3 regions of the Streptomyces sp. NPDC126499 genome follow, and region 3 is predicted to be linked to each of the others. Evidence: riboswitches for the same ligand, from Rfam matches in the RefSeq annotation. Region 3 holds a riboswitch; each other region holds the start of a gene.

Region 1 (4,013 bases), on a different contig from region 3:
TGGACGAGCCGTTGCGGGGACAGCCCAGCGATCTCGACATCCAGGCACGGGAATTGCTGCGGCAGCGCGCCCTGGTCGCCGGACTGCTCGCGGAGCACACCGGCAAGGACCACGAGCGCGTCGACGCCGACATCGACCGGACCACCGTGCTCGACGCGGCGGGCGCGGTGGCGTACGGCCTGGTGGACCACGTCGTCGAGAGCCGCCGCGGGACCGCCGGCGCCGGGAAGGAGTGAGGCCGACGTGCTTCCGGAGCTGCCGCCGCTGCCCGCGCTGACCCGCGCCGAGGGCGAGTTCGTCGACGCGTACCTCGAAGTCGTCGACCTGCTGGGCCGGATCAATCCATCCAGGACCTCGCATACCTATGGGGCGCTCCGCGCGGCGCAGGCGCTGGTCGGCCGTGCGACGGCGCTGCGTGACGCGCTGACGCTCATGCACATGCGGGGTGAGAGCGAGGTGCACGCCGACACGCTGGCGCGGGCGCTGCGGACGCTCGACGGCGAGCGGCGTTCCGGGCGCGTCACCGTCCCCGGGGACCAGGTGAGTTGACATCGGGGCGTGTCGTGTCGAGGTCCACTCGGGGCACGCGGACCGCAGAATCCCTCCCTCGTTCGGCGTAGTCGATGTATCGACATAAAACTCAGGTGAGTTGCGCAACGGGTGTACGCATCTGGCGGAATCGGGCGTTCCACCCCTGGTGAAGGGCCCGTCGGCCAAACATCGAGGGTCCCGAATCCCGACTGTCCACCCGTATGGATCAGTCGTGAGGAGCCTCACAAATCGCCGTTTCAGCTCGGATTCGGGCCAGTGTGTGAGTCAAGATCCCTGTCGACGACAAGCCCCCGCCACCCGAGGCGGGGCGGTCCGGGCGGACGCCGAGTCCTGCCGCCGTCCCGGACGTCTGGTCGACAGGAGTGGATCGGCAGGAGTGGAGGACCCGAGCAACACGGGACGTCTCGCGCAGTGGGGGACGTTCCTCGGGGTGAAGCCGCAGCCGCGGCCGGGCATCTTCGCCTGCCCGAACCCGACAGGTCATCCTTCACAGGCGGCTGACGAAGGGTTGCGCATGACTGCGCAGATTCATGTCCCGTCCCTGCTGTCCCGGGCCGGAGCCGTCTCGGCTCTCACCCTCGCCGCCGTCGGCGGCACGCTGCTCGCCCCAGGAGCGGCACCCGAGGCCCAGGCCGCCACCTCGTACGCCGGCAAGGCGTTGAACGTCGCGGCCTCGAAGAAGGGATCGCCCTACAAGTACGGTGCGGCCGGCCCCACCCGTTTCGACTGCTCGGGCCTCACGCTCTACTCGTACAAGAAGGCGGGCAAGACGCTGCCCCGCACCGCGCAGCAGCAGTACAACAAGACCCGGCACATCTCCGCGTCGAGCCGGCAGAAGGGGGACCTCGTCTTCTTCCATTCCGGTGGAAGGGTGTACCACGTCGGCATCTACGCGGGGAACAACAAGATCTGGCACTCGCCGAAGCAGGGCTCGTGGGTGAAGCTCGACCGGATCTGGACGTCGAAGGTCCTCTACGGCCGGGTCCGCTGACGTCAGCCGGGAACCGCCGCCGGCCAGGGCAGGTCGATCCAGACGGTCTTCCCGCCCTCGGCCGTCGGCGTCACCGACAGCCGGCCGCCCGCCTCGGCGGCCAGGTAACGGATGATGACCATGCCCCGGCCGTTGTCCTGCTGGACCGCCGCCGGGAGGCGCTGGGGCCACCGCGGATGGCTGTCGGTGACCCCGATGCGCAGCAGCTCGTCCCGCTCCAGACGGACGTCGACCGTGAAGGTGGGCGACTGCCCGAAGGTGTGCTGCACGGCGTTGGTCGCCAGCTCCGAGACGACCAGCCGGACCGTGTCCGCGATGTCGGTGCCGTCGCCGAGACCCCAGGAGGAGAGGACCTCGGCGACGTACCGCCGGGCGGCAGCGACCGAGGCGGGATCGCTCGGCAGCGTGACGGTTGCTTCCTGATGGTCTGCCATGGCGACGCTGTCCCTTTCCCACCGGGCCCCGCCCGGCTCGCTCTTCGCGTCAGAGTGCCACCGATCGTGCCGCCCCGGGGGGCGATCCACCGCGATATACGGATATCTGTCGCCCGAAGCAGTGAACCGTCCGACGGGCGAGCGGATCGGCGGCGGACCGGTGGCGGACCGGGCGGGCGTGCAGGCCGGGCGGATCGGGCGCGGGGCCGACCGGCCACGCCTGTACGGACGTTGAGCGGGCACACGAACCGTATGACCGTTCCCAAGACGACCGTCCTCGTCCTCGACAGCAGCGATCCCGAACCCCTCGCCCGCTTCTACGCCACCCTGCTCGGCGCCACCGTCGAACCGGCCGACGGCGACCCCGACCTGCTCCTGCTCCAGTCCCCCACCGGTCCCGCCCTCGGCATCCGCCGCGACCCCGGCCAGGCACCGCCGAGCTGGCCGCGCCCGGAGGACTCCCAGCAGGCCCACCTGCGGATCCTCGTCGCCCCCGACGCACTCGACGAGGCCGAGCGGGAAGCGATCTCCCTGGGCGCCCGCCCGGTCGCCGCCGAACGCAACGGCGCCCGCCTCGACCGGCGCACCGACGTGCGTCGCTACACGGACCCGGCCGGCCACGCCTTCGTCCTGGCCCCCGCACAGGCACCGAACGGCGCGTTTCACCCTGATCCGGCGGGGCAGCCGCGTACAAACCCGTCCCCCTCGACCACCACGCCAGGAGGGTGATCATGAGCCACCACGAGCGCCGACGCACACTGCCCGCCGACCGGCCGCCCCGGACCACACCGTCCCAGGCCGTCGGCGAGAGCGGCGACGCCGAGGCCCGCCGGGAGGCGGAGGAGGCCGTACGGGGCAGCCTCGGCGACGCCGCGCCCGACGACCACGGCATGGACGCCAAGCGCCAGTCCCCGGGCCTCGGCCGCGAGGAACAGCGCCATCCGCACGGGCGCCGGGGCACGGCCGGAGAGGGCCGCGACCGCTCCGAGGAAGGACGGGGCCCGGGAGCGGGAAGCGACAGCTGACGACCGGACCCCGCCGGGAGCCGCCCCGTCCCTAGAGCGTGTCTCCAAATGATTTTTGGGGTCACGGTGTCGTGATACGTCGCCATGAACTGTCTGGCCGAGTGGCGTTTCGCCCGGCCGTTGCTGCCCGTGTCGTTGCGGGGACGGAAGCGGCCGGACGACCACCGGGCCCTGAAGGGGATGGTGGGGAAGTTCCGGACCGGGACGCCCTGGCGGAACCTGCCTACGCTCCGTGCGCGACGCTGCACACGCGTTTTCGCAGGTGGGCGGCGGACACTCTCGCGTCCCTCCTGATGCGGGCGTGACATTTGACGACAAAACCTCGGTGGCCTGGGTGTGCGCTGCTGTTGGCCCCCAGGCATGCTCTTCGGCGCTGGCTCAGGTGCCGGTCGCCCGAGCCGAACGGGGTCGAGCCCGCAGTGCGGGGAGGCGTGTACAGTCCTCCGCTCCGGCGAGGCTCTCGCCCAGGGTCAGGAGCGAGAGGAGCAGCACCGGCCGGCCGGCTGTGGCAGCGGCCTCCAGTTTGTGATGACCGTCGAGGAGGAAGTGGGTCAGGCCCCAGTGGACAGACGGGTCCTCTCCCAAGCCCAGGGCGGGCTGGCACACGTCCAGCGTGGAGATCGCCACCGCCGTGGGCACCGTTCCCTGCTCCATGAGGGCGACGTACTCCTCGACACGCTCCCTCTCGTTCCACGTCGGGGGCACCATGGGCACGACGAACTCATAGAGGTGCGCGTCCGCGTCGACAACGGTCTCAAAGGTTCGGTAGTACGGGGTGTGCGGGTACTCGGGGAGGCCCCAGAACTGATCGACCCCCCACATCGTGACCTGTTCGCCGCTGAAGTAGTCACCTTCCTTCCCCGGGATGATCAGCCGGGGTTCCACGCTCAGGAGCAGCGGAAGGTACTCGCCCTCCGGCAGCAACGCACCGAACGCATCGATCACACCACGGTCGTCCGGATCGTCCAGTGCACCGGTGAGCCGATCCTGCATGCTCTCCAGGGAAACCTT
Region 2 (4,013 bases), on a different contig from region 3:
CACGTAGTGCAGGTGCTCGCGGGCCAGCCGCCGTACGTAGGCCGGGTCCTGGAGGCGGGCCTTCTCGTCCCGCAGCTCCTCGACCCGCTTCGCCGCCTCGGCGGCCTTGCGCTCCTGGTCGGCGATCTCGCCCTGCTGCGAGACGTACTGCCGCATCGGGTAGGCGAGCGCCACCACGAGCGAGCAGACCACCAGGGCCAGGAAGGCCGCGCGGCCGGTGAGCCGCGAGCGGCGGGCCTGGCGGCGGGTCTGGGAGCGGTAGACACGGGCGGCGGTCTGCTCGCCGAGCAGCCTGATCCGGGTCGCGGTCGAGAACCGGTCCCGGTCCTTCACGGCCATGTCGTGCGCCTCCCCGTGTCACGCGCCTGTGTTCAAACGTACGTCCCCGCACACGGTACGGGACCGGGTGCGGGGACGTAGGTAACCGGGCTTCCGCCGGATCAGCCCTTGAAGCGCGGGAAGGCGCTGCGGCCGGCGTAGACCGCCGCGTCGTCGAGGATCTCCTCGATGCGCAGGAGCTGGTTGTACTTGGCGACGCGCTCGGAGCGGGCCGGGGCGCCGGTCTTGATCTGGCCGCAGTTGGTGGCGACGGCCAGGTCGGCGATGGTGACGTCCTCGGTCTCGCCGGAGCGGTGGGACATCATGCACTTGAAGCCGTTGCGCTGGGCGAGCTCGACGGCGTCCAGGGTCTCGGTCAGCGAGCCGATCTGGTTGACCTTGACCAGGAGGGCGTTGGCGGAGCCCTCCTCGATGCCGCGGGCGAGGCGCTCGGGATTGGTGACGAACAGGTCGTCGCCGACGAGCTGCACCTTGGTGCCGAGCTTCTCGGTGATGGCCTTCCAGCCGGCCCAGTCGTCCTCGAAGAGCGGGTCCTCGATGGAGACCAGCGGGTACGCGGAGACGAGCTCCTCGTAGTACTCGGTCATCTCGGCGGCCGAGCGGGACTTGCCCTCGAACTCGTACGAGCCGTCCTTGTAGAACTCGGAGGCGGCGACGTCGAGCGCGAGCGCGATGTCCTTGCCGGGCACGTAGCCGGCCTGCTTGATGGCCTCGAGGATGAGGTCGAGGGCCTCGCGGTTGGAGCCGAGGTTCGGGGCGAAGCCGCCCTCGTCGCCGAGGCCGGTGGACAGGCCCTTGTCCTTCAGGACCTTCTTCAGGGTGTGGTAGACCTCGGTGCCCCAGCGCAGGGCCTCGGAGAAGGACTCGGCGCCGATCGGCGCGATCATGAACTCCTGGATGTCCACGTTGGAGTCGGCGTGCGAGCCGCCGTTCAGGATGTTCATCATCGGAACGGGCAGCAGGTGCGCGTTCGGGCCGCCGAGGTAGCGGAAGAGCGGCAGGTCGGAGGCCTCGGAGGCGGCGTGCGCGACGGCGAGGGAGACGCCGAGGATGGCGTTGGCGCCGAGGGAGGACTTGTCCGGGGTGGCGTCCAGGTCGAACATCGCCTGGTCGATCAGGCGCTGCTCGGTGGCGTCGTAACCGACCAGCTCGGGGCCGATCTGCTCGATGACGGCGAGAACGGCCTTCTCCACGCCCTTGCCCTGGTAACGGTTGGGGTCACCGTCGCGGAGCTCGAGGGCCTCGAACGCACCGGTGGAGGCACCGGACGGGACGGCAGCACGGCCGGTGCTGCCGTCGTCGAGGCCGACCTCGACCTCGACCGTGGGGTTGCCTCGGGAGTCCAGGATTTCCCGGGCTACGACGACGTCGATGGACGGCACGAGCATCTCCTTCTGGGATGTGACGCTGGTTGTGACGCATGCGGCAAGGTCTCGTTCGCCTTGCGACAAGAGCCTAACCGCCCGGGGGCCTCCGGCCAGCCGGGCGCCCGCCCCCTGGGACGAAAAAGGACCCGAGGGCATGCATCCCGGGACGAAAGCCCCCTACCTACTCATCGGTAGGGCGGGAAAGGGCAGACCCCGGCCCGGAGCGCACGGGGGAAGGGCGCTCCGGGCCGGGGTGGTCACCGCGGGGAGGGGGCAGTCGCCCGGACTACTTCAGGTGGAGCTGCTGGCCCGGGTAGATGAGGTCGGCGTCCTGGACGACGTCCTTGTTCAGCTCGAAGAGCTTCTCCCAGCCGCCCTCGACGCCGTGCGCCTGGGCGATCTTGCTGAGCGTGTCGCCGGTCACGACCTTGTACTCGCCGTCGCCCTTCTTGACCTTCTTGCCGGTCGGGGTGGTGACGGTCTGCTTCGACTCGCTCTTCTTGGCCGTGCTCTTCGGCGCGGTGCGCTGCTCGCTGCGGGTGGTCGGCTGCTCGGCCTTCCGCTCCGGCCGCGGCTGCGCCTGCTCGGCGGAGCCGCCGTCGTACGAGGCGCTGGACAGGCCCACGCCGCAGCTCGGCCACGCGCCCTTGCCCTGGCCCGCGAGGACCTTCTCGGCGACGGCGATCTGCTGGGACTTGGAGGCCTGGTCGGCGGTGGGGGCGTAGGCGGTGCCGCCGTACGCGGCCCAGGTGGAGGCCGAGAACTGCAGGCCGCCGTAGTAGCCGTTGCCGGTGTTGATGGACCAGTTGCCGCCGGACTCGCACTGGGCGACGGCGTCCCACTCGGAGGCGGTGGCGGCCGAGGCCGAGGACGCGCCCATCAGCGGGGCCGCGATGGCGACACCGGCGGCACCGGCGAGCGCGACGGCGCGGGTGGCCTTGGAGGAACGACGGTGTTTGCCCTTGCCGGAAAGCAGCATGGAAATCTCCCTCACCGACGCCTGCGAGGTGAGCTGTCGGGTTCGGGCCGATGGGGCCTCCCCGGTTCCGTCGGAACCCGGGAGGAATTGCCCGGCCGCGTGACGTGCACGCGGCTTCACCCCAAGCCGGTCGTCGGCCGCCCGTCTCGGGCGGCCGGGGCCGGCGACTTACCTGGGTCCCCCGCTCCTGCCTTCGGCGCTTGCGCGACGACTGTTCCCATCGACCGGCGGCAGGATTCGGCGTTCCCGGTCGGTGGGGCCCGCGGTGGCGAGCGGTCACGACCGTAGACACAGACCCGGGGGAAGTTCAAAGACCATCAAGCCGGGAAAATCGCCCCTACTTGCACCCCGTCAGGTGGCGTTTGCGCAGGTGAGCGGCGGCGCGAGCAAAGTTTGCGGACGTGACACGCCCGTTCGACAAGAGAGACCCATGTCTCACTCGCACAGAACGGACATTAGCCCCCGAACTACTCCCCGAGCACGGTCGGTTCGGGCAGCAGTTCCAGGCTCTGACCAGGGAGGATGAGATCCGGGTCGGAGCCGACCGTCTCCTTGTTGGCGTCGTAGAGGGCGTTCCAGCCGCCGAGGAGACCGTTCTCCCGCGCAATGTCCGACAGACTGTCACCCGGCTTGACGGTGTATTCGTCCGCCTTGTCCGAATGGTCGCCGGTCACACCGCCCGTCGCCCCGTCAGCCGGTGCCGCATGGCGCCCGGATTCGGAGCCCGTGTCCGTCATGCCCGGTTCTTCTGTCGCGGCGTCACCCCGGTGCTTGCCGGTGCCGGGGGCGGTCCCGCCCGGCGAGCCGGGCGCACCCGGCGCACCCGGCGTAACGGACACGTCCGGTGTTACGGGCGTACCGGGCGTTACGGGACTGCCGGGGGTCACGGGGGTGGTGGGCGCGGTCGGGGACCCGGTCGAGGGCGCCGTCGGGGAGCCCGTCGAGGGACCCGTCGACGGGGCGGCCGGGGAGGTCGGGGAGGTCGGCGCGACGGGGGTCGTGGCCGGCGCCGAGGGCGCGGCGGTCCCGGTGCCGGTGGTGGTGTCGGCCGGCAGGCCGTCGGTGCGGTTGGACTCGGGGACGGGCCCCATGGGCTTCTTGGGGGTGACACCGGGGCCCGGGTCGACGGCGGGCACCTTGCCGTCGTTCGTGAGGCCGGCGATCGGGGCGCAGGTGGCCCACTGGGTGTCGCCGGCGGCGAGCGCCTTGTCGGCGATCGCGATCTGCTGCGCGCGGCTGGCGAGGTCCGCGCTCGGGGCGTAGGCGAGGCCGCCGTGCCGCTCCCAGCTCTCCTGGGTGAACTGCAGCCCACCGTAGAGCCCGTTGCC
Region 3 (4,013 bases):
AGCCCTCGGACTCCAGGGTGCGCAGCGCCTCGCGGACCGGGACCCGGGAGACCCCGTAGCGGCGGGCGAGCTGTTCCTCCGTGAGCCGGGCGCCCCGCTCGAACACTCCGGCGACGATGTCGTCCCGGATCGCCGTGCATACCGAGTGCGCGGGAATGCGCATGTCCGACCTCCCGTTGATCCGCGCGAAACCCCATCGAGCGGCTCTTGTTCCGGCGACTCTATTGCAGGACGCCGGAATTTCCGATGCCGCCCGGCAATTCGGGAACGAAAAAGGCCCCGGCTCGCAGGAGCCGGGGCCTTTTCTGTCGCGTCGGCCGCGTCGGGCGCACCCGTTCGCGCCGGTCGTATCGGCGGGTCCGTCGGTCAGACGTTGACGCCGCGGGCGCGGAGGTAGGAGATCGGGTTGATGTCCGAGCCGTACTCGGCGCTGGTGCGCGCCTCGAAGTGGAGGTGCGGGCCGGTGGAGTTGCCGGAGTTGCCGGAGACACCGATCTGCTCGCCGGGGGTGACCTTCTGGCCGACGTACACGTTGATCGCCGAGAGGTGGCCGTACTGGGTGTACGTGCCGTCGTGCATCCGGATGACGATGTTGTTGCCGTACGCGCCGCCCCAGCCGGCCTCGACGACGGTGCCGGAGCCGACGGAGACGACCTTGCTGCCGTAGGAGGCGTGGAAGTCGATGCCGGAGTGGCTGCCGGAGGACCAGAGCGAGCCGCCGGTCTTGTAGCCGGTGGACACGTACGTGCCGGCGACGGGGAGCTGGAAGGAGTTCAGGCGCTTGCGCTCGGCCTCGCGGGCGGCGCGCTCCTTGGCCGCGCGGGCCTCCTTGGCGCGGGCCTCGGCCTTGCGCTTCGCCTCGGCGGCGGCCTTGGCCCGGGCGGCGGCCTCGTAGGCCTCCTCCTCCTGGGCGGCGGCCTGGGCGTCGACCCGCTCGGCGAGGGACTCCTCGGTGATCACCTGGGTGAGACCGGTGTCCTCGGGAGAGGGTTCCTCCGTGTCGGCGGCGAACGCCGGGGAGGCGAGGGTGCCGATGACGCCGGTGGTGGCGAGCGTCGCCACGCCGGCGATGCCGGCGCCGCGGCGCGCCAGTCGGCTCGGACCACGATGCTTCCCGGTGGCACGGGTGAACGCCATGTAGTGGCTGATCCTTTCCTTCCCTCTCGCCTACCGGGTTAGCTGACGGGTTCGGAGCAGGAAGGTCTCCTACGGGCCCCTCCGCGCGGAGCGAAGGCGTCCGATTCACCCCAGGGACTGCGTGCGGGTCCCCGGCTCCCCAGGCTCGCGCCTTGCGGGGACTCGGCGATGACTGTCCGTTGCCGCGGATGCGGCGTGGTGCGACGGCCGGACAGCCGGGTCGACGCTAGGCGGATCTTCATCCGATCGGCAAACAGACGCGGTCATTTGTAAGACATGCCACAGGGCATTCAGACATGATCAACGACAATACGGACATACGAGAGGACCCCGGCGAAGCAGGTCGCCGGGGTCCTCCGCCGTGCGTGACGGCGGCTCAATCAGCCGGTGACGACGCTCACTTCGCCGATGCCGAGCGCCCGCACCGGCTCCGCGATCTTCGACGCGTCACCGACGAGCACGGTCACGAGCCGGTCCACCGGGAAGGCGTTGACCACGGCCGCGGTCGCCTCCACCGTGCCCGTCTCGGCCAGTCGCGCGTACAACTGCGCCTGGTAGTCGTCCGGGAGGTGCTGCTCGACCTGGTCGGCGAGGGTGCCCGCCACGGAGGCGGCCGTCTCGTACTTGAGCGGGGCGACCCCCACCAGGTTCTGCACGGCGACGTCCCGCTCGGCGTCGGTCAGTCCCTCGGCGGCGAGGGTGCGCAGCACCTTCCACAGGTCGTCAAGGGCCGGACCGGTGTTGGGGGTGTCGACGGAGCCGCTGATGGCGAGCATGGAGGCGCCGTTGCCCTTGCCGTCGGAGCGCAGCACCTGGCCGAAGGCCCGCACGCCGTACGTGTATCCCTTCTCCTCGCGCAGCACGCGGTCCAGCCGGGAGGTGAGGGTGCCGCCGAGGCAGTACGTGCCGAGCACCTGGGCCGGCCAGACGCGGTCGTGGCGGTCGGCGCCGACGCGGCCGATGAGCAGCTGCGTCTGGACGGCGCCGGGGCGGTCCACGATGACGACCCGGCCGGTGTCGTCGGCCGTGATCGGCGGCATGGGGCGGGGCGCGGCCGGCGCGCCCGTCCAGGCGCCGAGGGTGTCGTCGAGGACCTTGTCCAGGTCGACGCCGGTGAGGTCGCCGACGACCACGGCGGTGGCCGCGGTCGGCCGCACGTGCGCGTCGAAGAAGGCGCGGACGGCGGCGGCGTCGATCGCGCCGACGGTCTCCTCGGTGCCCTGGCGCGGCCGGGACATCCGGGACGAGGCCGGGAACAGCTCCTTGGAGAGCTGCTTGGCGGCGCGGCGGGCGGGGTTGGCCGTCTCGTGGGGGATCTCGTCGAGCCGGTTGCGCACCAGGCGCTCGATCTCGCTCTCGGCGAAGGCCGGGGCGATCAGGGCCTCGGAGAGCAGGCCGAGCGCCTTGGGCAGCCGGGAGACCGGGACCTCCAGGGAGACCCGTACACCGGGGTGGTCCGCGTGCGCGTCGAGGGTGGCGCCGCAGCGCTCGAGCTCGGCGGCGAACTCCTCGGCGCTGTGCTGGTCGGTGCCCTCGGACAGGGCCCGCGCCATGATGGTGGCGACGCCGTCGAGGCCCTCGGGCTCGGCGTCGAGCGGGGCGTCGAGGACGATCTCGACGGCCACCACCTGCTGTCCGGGGCGGTGGCAGCGCAGCACGGTCAGGCCGTTGTCGAGCGCGCCGCGCTCCGGGGCGGGGAACGCCCAGGGCTTGGCCTCGCCCGGCCGGGGCTGCGGGTGGAAGGTCATGCTCGTCAAAGACGCGGCAGCGTCGGTCACTGGTCCGCTCCCTCTTCCTCGTCGCTGTCGCTCTGTTCGCCGGTCACCGGCTCGTAGACCAGGACGGCTCGGTTGTCCGGGCGCAGCCGGGCCGCGGCGACCTCGCGCACCTCGTCGGCGGTGACGTCGAGGACCCGGTTCACGGCGGTCAGGGCGAGCTGCGGGTCGCCGAACAGCACCGCGTACCGGCACAGTTCGTCGGCGCGGCCCGCGACCGTGCCGAGCCGGTCCAGCCACTCGCGCTCCAGCTGGGCCTGGGCGCGCTCCATCTCCTCGGGCGTCGGTCCGTCGGCGGCGAAGCGGGCGAGCTCCTCGTCGACGGCGGCCTCGATCCGCGGCACCTCGACGCCACCGGAGGTCTTGACGTCCAGCCAGCCCAGCGAGGGCGCTCCGGCCAGGCGCAGCAGGCCGAAGCCGGCGGCGACGGCCGTGCGGTCGCGGCGGACCAGGCGGTTGTGGAGGCGGGAGGACTCACCGCCGCCGAGGATGGTCAGGGCGAGGTCGGCCGCGTCGCACGCGCGGGTGCCGTCGTGCGGGAGCCGGTAGGCGGCCATCAGCGCGCGGGCCGGGACCTCCTCCTCGACGACCTCGCGCAGCTGCCCGCCGATGACGTCGGGCAGCGAGCCGTCGCGCGGCTCGGGCTTGCCGTCGTGGGCCGGGATGGAGCCGAAGTACTTCTCGACCCAGGCGAGGGTCTGCTGCGGATCGATGTCGCCGACGACCGACAGCACCGCGTTGTTCGGCGCGTAGTAGGTACGGAAGAAGTTCCGGGCGTCTTCCAGGGTGGCGGCGTCCAGGTCGGCCATCGAGCCGATCGGCGTGTGGTGGTACGGGTGGCCCTCGGGGTACGCGAGGGCGGTCAGCCGCTCGAAGGCGGTGCCGTACGGCACGTTGTCGTAGCGCTGGCGGCGCTCGTTCTTGACGACGTCCCGCTGGTTCTCCATGGACTCGTCGTCCAGGGCCGCGAGCAGCGAGCCCATGCGGTCGGCCTCCAGCCAGAGCGCCAGCTCCAGCTGGTGCGCGGGCATGGTCTCGAAGTAGTTGGTGCGCTCGAAGCTCGTCGTGCCGTTGAGCGAGCCCCCGGCGCCCTGGACCAGC

What was found. Region 3 has a riboswitch for cyclic di-AMP ahead of ABTZ91_RS26180 (M23 family metallopeptidase). Riboswitches for the same ligand answer to the same signal wherever they lie in the genome.
Positions count from the first base shown of each region.
Region 1: it holds a riboswitch for cyclic di-AMP, as region 3 does, so the genes downstream of both, ABTZ91_RS02885 (C40 family peptidase) here and ABTZ91_RS26180 (M23 family metallopeptidase) in region 3, are expected to answer to the same signal.
Region 2: it holds a riboswitch for cyclic di-AMP, as region 3 does, so the genes downstream of both, ABTZ91_RS21985 (transglycosylase family protein) here and ABTZ91_RS26180 (M23 family metallopeptidase) in region 3, are expected to answer to the same signal.

Region 1 is NZ_JBEOUO010000002.1:32,498-36,510, reverse strand. It holds gene ABTZ91_RS02895 (ATP-dependent Clp protease proteolytic subunit) at 1-236, shown strand, start outside; gene ABTZ91_RS02890 (hypothetical protein) at 244-549, shown strand; cyclic di-AMP (ydaO/yuaA leader) riboswitch at 864-1,063, shown strand; gene ABTZ91_RS02885 (C40 family peptidase) at 1,067-1,543, shown strand; gene ABTZ91_RS02880 (ATP-binding protein) at 1,546-1,977, opposite strand; gene ABTZ91_RS02875 (VOC family protein) at 2,230-2,706, shown strand; gene ABTZ91_RS02870 (hypothetical protein) at 2,709-3,002, shown strand; gene ABTZ91_RS02865 (transposase) at 3,087-3,296, shown strand; gene ABTZ91_RS02860 (hypothetical protein) at 3,381-4,013, opposite strand, start outside.
Region 2 is NZ_JBEOUO010000014.1:151,561-155,573, reverse strand. It holds gene ABTZ91_RS21995 (septum formation initiator family protein) at 1-339, opposite strand, end outside; gene eno (phosphopyruvate hydratase) at 441-1,727, opposite strand; gene ABTZ91_RS21985 (transglycosylase family protein) at 1,993-2,685, opposite strand; cyclic di-AMP (ydaO/yuaA leader) riboswitch at 2,689-2,894, opposite strand; gene ABTZ91_RS21980 (transglycosylase family protein) at 3,153-4,013, opposite strand, start outside.
Region 3 is NZ_JBEOUO010000020.1:119,511-123,523, reverse strand. It holds gene ABTZ91_RS26185 (GntR family transcriptional regulator) at 1-163, opposite strand, end outside; gene ABTZ91_RS26180 (M23 family metallopeptidase) at 367-1,137, opposite strand; cyclic di-AMP (ydaO/yuaA leader) riboswitch at 1,150-1,315, opposite strand; gene ABTZ91_RS26175 (pitrilysin family protein) at 1,518-2,885, opposite strand; gene ABTZ91_RS26170 (pitrilysin family protein) at 2,912-4,013, opposite strand, start outside.